DNA from 2 places in the Alicyclobacillus fodiniaquatilis genome. Region 2 is predicted to be linked to the other one. Evidence: riboswitches for the same ligand, from Rfam matches in the RefSeq annotation. Region 2 holds a riboswitch; the other holds the start of a gene.
The links. A riboswitch is a leader RNA that binds a small molecule or an ion and turns the genes downstream of it on or off. The one in region 2 is predicted to bind cyclic di-GMP.

Region 1 (2,203 bases), on a different contig from region 2:
ACTATCGAAAACCCTTCTGAGTCAGTCAGTACTGCGCAATTTCCCTGACGCTTTTCTTCGGCAATTTTCCGCATTGCTTCCAAACTTTTAGAGATTGTCTTACCTTCTAACGAAAAGTGTTCTGCTTCTGACGGATTTTTTTCCAAATGGCTAATCAAAAATTGACCTACCACTTGGATATAAGAACTGCTCTTATTGGCCTCCATTTCAGTTCTAAAGTTTAAAATGATTTGTTCTTGCATCGATTTTCCCTCCTTTGAGGAACAGGAACCTGGCGAATTACTGCCCTCAGTGATACTATTATTATATTCCCTTTAAAGGGAATTGTCAAGAAAAAGCCCGTCATATCAACGAATTCAGAAGGAAGTCACGTGTTGTCAATGGGTCGTGGAATACCGCACTGACAGTAATTTTCTGTCAGGAGGATATGCCGCGAAAGCCCATTGACAGCAAGGCTAAGATTCTCCATGCTCTCGGTCTGTCCAACAACTCTGTTGTTGGACCTGCCATGCGGCGAGCTACAGGGGTATATAGGGGATTGGTCCCCTATAGAGCCCTTTAGGGCGGTGGGGGAACATATTTAGAATTGCCAATGCAACCTTTGTGGTGAATACCGAACGCGTAGAGTACTAAGCGGTTGATAATCTACTTCTTTGAAGATGTTTTTGAGATATTTTGGTCAAAAATTTTTCACATATAAGTAAATCGTGGTACTATTGTCTTATTCCATATCAAATATTGTCGAATTTTGACGACTAGGGGGCGATTTTACTCTAAATTTAAGATCATCGTTAGTGGGGCAAACCAGTGGAAACACTGGGACGCAAAGCCATGGGTCTACGGACATTTTGTCTACGACTGCCAGGTTGCCGAAGCCCTCATGGGCCTTTTTTATTTTTTCAGGTATTATCAACCCACACCAGGTGTTGGTACTGCCAAAGGTGATAATGGAGAGCTCGAAAATACGATGAGTGCCAATGTAGCCGACAAAAAGAACATTCCAAATATTTTGCGCATAAGTATCACACCTTCCCAAGGCAATGATACTACAACCTAAAATTGTCCCGCACGAGACTATTTGGGGAGCGCGAGGGGATACGCCGGGTGATCGGGCAGAAAATTAAACAGCTACGTCTAGAAATGGGGATTTCACAGGAAAAACTAATTCACGGTTTGTTTGATAGAACGTATCTTAGCCAAATTGAGCGCGGACTAAAGGTACCTCCACGTGAGACATTAGAGAAACTTGCAGAACGTCTTGGTATACCTGTCCATGAATTAACTGAGTACAGTGAGACCACTGAGCGTATTTCAACAATGTTGAGTTCGGCTCGTGAAACCAAGAATTTGGCTACGATACGAGAAGCTTGGGAGACAGCATTAAAGGTACAATCAATTGAACAGATGGGTGAATGCGTTCTGGCTTGGGCAAGTATCGCTGCAGAACAAGATGCTACTTCAGTTGACCTCCTCGATGCCATCAATCACGTTTTGATGCTGATGAGCAATACAGCTGGTCCGGAGTCATCGTTGGTGCTTCAGATTCTGATGATAAGGGCAAACACATACTATTACTTGGGGATGTTTGACCAAGCTGTTTGGGCTTACCGCAGCCTAGAAATTCGTCATCCACCTGATGAACTATTAGGACGGGTGAAAGTGAGCTTAGGAAGCTCGTTAATGGCTCTTATGCGTTATGAAGAGGCGCTACAACAATTTTCAGAGGCACTTATCGTTGTTGACATTACAGACCTAACGCGGGCGCGAGCTCACCAAGGCGTTGGAGGATGTAGCAGGTATTTACGTCTATGGGAGCAGGCTATACAACATTTGGAGAAAGCCTGTGTACTATTTGCCGGACTAGAAGAGGAATATCGGTATGTTTTAACAAGACATTCACTTGGAATTCTTTTACTTGATAAGTTCGAATTTGATAAAGCACGAACCATCTTTGCTGAAGTTCAGACGTTTTACATAGCACACGAGATGAGCTTACATCTCGCTGAACTATACGAGGAAATGGCACGTATCGAGTTTTATAAAAAGAACTATCAGCGAGGGAATACTTGGTGTAATCGTGGTTTAAAACTGCTCGATGGACTTAATGGTCCTCTGGCAGGCCGACTTTTTCTATGGAAGTGCTGGTCTTTTTATATCACAGGCAAAACAGCACTTGCAGAAGATGCTTGGCAAGCAGCCAGAA
Region 2 (2,203 bases):
TGGGCACGATTATCGTTTCCATCGAGCAAGATGCGAATAAGAAGATGAATATTCGAGTGCAGAGCTTGACCAACAGCACCATCAAGTCGGCTTGGGATGTGAACGTCGAGCGCTTTTGCTATGGTTCTGACATCTATTGCAAGGGTGGGTTTCAAGTCCAGGGCATTTTGCGAGGCGGGCGCGTGCAAGCGGGCAATTTCATAGAGGCAAAGGAGATTGGATCGAATAGCGGGAGCAGGACAGAGGTTTGGCTAACCAATGATGAAGGATACATTCAAGCGGATACGATAGGTACGGATACGGTGATTAAGATATCGAAGCTAGCCAAAAAGCTGATCAATGAAGAGATGGATGTGCGTATCAGGGTCGATGATCACGGTGATTTGATCCTAAGGTAAAAAGGAGAATAGCGGGATGTTTGAACTTCGGACGAATTTGGAAGACGAAACGATAAAACTGATGTTGGTGGGCGCCTTGGATATGAACGGCGTGGATATTTTCGAAGATGAAATGTCCAAAATTGAGTTCCAGAATGTGCGAAAAGTTTACATTGATTTTACAGGTGTTGATTTTATTGATTCCACGGGCATTGGTTCGATTGTGAACTCACTTCATTTGTTTGGGCGTCAAGGCGTAGATTACGAACTTTTACACGTCAGCGATGAAATTCAAGAGGTGTTTGCCATCATCGGTTTGGAAGATATTCTAAGCTAAATCAATTTTGAGCTAAATAAATATAGACCTTTTGTTCAATCGTAAACCCGTTGAAAGGCGGGGACACAAAGCCACGGGCCTAAAGCACACGCTATGGCAGCCGGGTTGCCGAAAAGGGACGGAGTCAATCCACCTTTCCGGGGTGGATTTTTTACATTGGGTGGGAGAGATGGATATTGTCAACGATAATGAGTCAGCAAGAAGCGCTAATAGAAAACATTCGTTCAATCCTTGCGTTGATCGGTGAAAATCCGGAACGTGAAGGGTTGCTGGAAACGCCAAAACGTGTCGCGAAGATGTACGCCGAAGTATTTTCGGGCGTTGGGATAGAGCCCGAAACTGCACTGACGACCACTTTTGAAGAAGTGTATGAGGGCATGGTCGTCGTCAAAGACATTGATTACTACACGTTTTGTGAGCACCATCTCATTCCTTTCTATGGAAAGGCCCACATTGGTTATATCCCGGATGGGCGTGTGGTTGGATTGAGCAAATTTGCTCGATTGGTTGAGCTTGTCTCCAAACGTCCACAGGTGCAGGAACGTATGACACAGCAGATTGCAACCGCAGTGATGAATGTGCTCAAACCGCGAGGCGTGATTGTGACATTGGAGGGCACGCACTTGTGCATGTGCGCGCGCGGTGTGAAAAAACCTGGCAGTCGAACGGTGACAACTGTGAAACAGGGGAGCTTTGCCGAGCGTGATTCGTTGGTCCGCGAATTTGAACAGGCCCTCGTTCGAAATTGAGGAAGGTGGGAACAGCATGATTTATATTTCCCGACGGATCGAGTTTTCCGCTGCCCATATGTATTGGGTCAATACATGGAGCGACGAGGAAAATCGCCGAGTATTCGGCGCCTGTAGCAACCTAAACGGACATGGTCACGATTACGCGCTGGAAGTAACGGTGCGTGGAGAACTAAATGCGCAATCGGGGATTGTGGTGAACATCGTGGATGTCGATAGAATCGCGAAAAAGTTTATCAGCGCCAAAATCGATGGGAAGTTCTTGAATCGCGAAAACGACTATTTCCAAAACCACATGCCGACCACTGAAAACCTAGTGTCATATATTTGGGAATCATTGGACAAGGCATTTCCTGATTGCGAGTTATATAAGGTTCGCTTGCATGAGAATCCCTTCTTATATTCGGAAAAGGAGCTTGGTTCAATGATTCAGTTGACGAGAAAATACCATTTCAGTGCAGCACACCGACTGCACAGCGACCGATTGTCCGATGAAGAGAATATCAAGATCTTTGGAAAATGCAACAATCCGAATGGGCATGGTCATAACTATCGGCTGGAGGTGACAGTCAGGGGCAAAATCAATCCAGTCACGGGGATGATTGTAAATTTAGCAGAGTTGGACGCAGTGGTTGAGCGTATCGTCTTGAATCGATTTGATCATAAACACTTGAATTTGGATGTGGATGAATTTAAAGATTCAAATCCGACTTCCGAGATGGTTGCGATGGTCATTTGGA

Region 1: linked by a shared signal. The riboswitch ahead of ACFSB2_RS05230 (helix-turn-helix domain-containing protein) and the one ahead of folE (GTP cyclohydrolase I FolE) in region 2 are both predicted to bind cyclic di-GMP.

Annotation. Positions count from the first base shown of each region.
Region 1 covers NZ_JBHUCX010000017.1:16,509-18,711, forward strand. The annotation lists gene ACFSB2_RS05225 (hypothetical protein) at 1-242, opposite strand, end outside; cyclic di-GMP riboswitch class I at 789-874, shown strand; gene ACFSB2_RS05230 (helix-turn-helix domain-containing protein) at 1,105-2,203, shown strand, end outside.
Region 2 covers NZ_JBHUCX010000073.1:40,298-42,500, forward strand. The annotation lists gene ACFSB2_RS18080 (flagellar assembly protein A) at 1-398, shown strand, start outside; gene ACFSB2_RS18085 (STAS domain-containing protein) at 415-714, shown strand; cyclic di-GMP riboswitch class I at 745-827, shown strand; gene folE (GTP cyclohydrolase I FolE) at 903-1,463, shown strand; gene ACFSB2_RS18095 (6-carboxytetrahydropterin synthase) at 1,480-2,203, shown strand, end outside.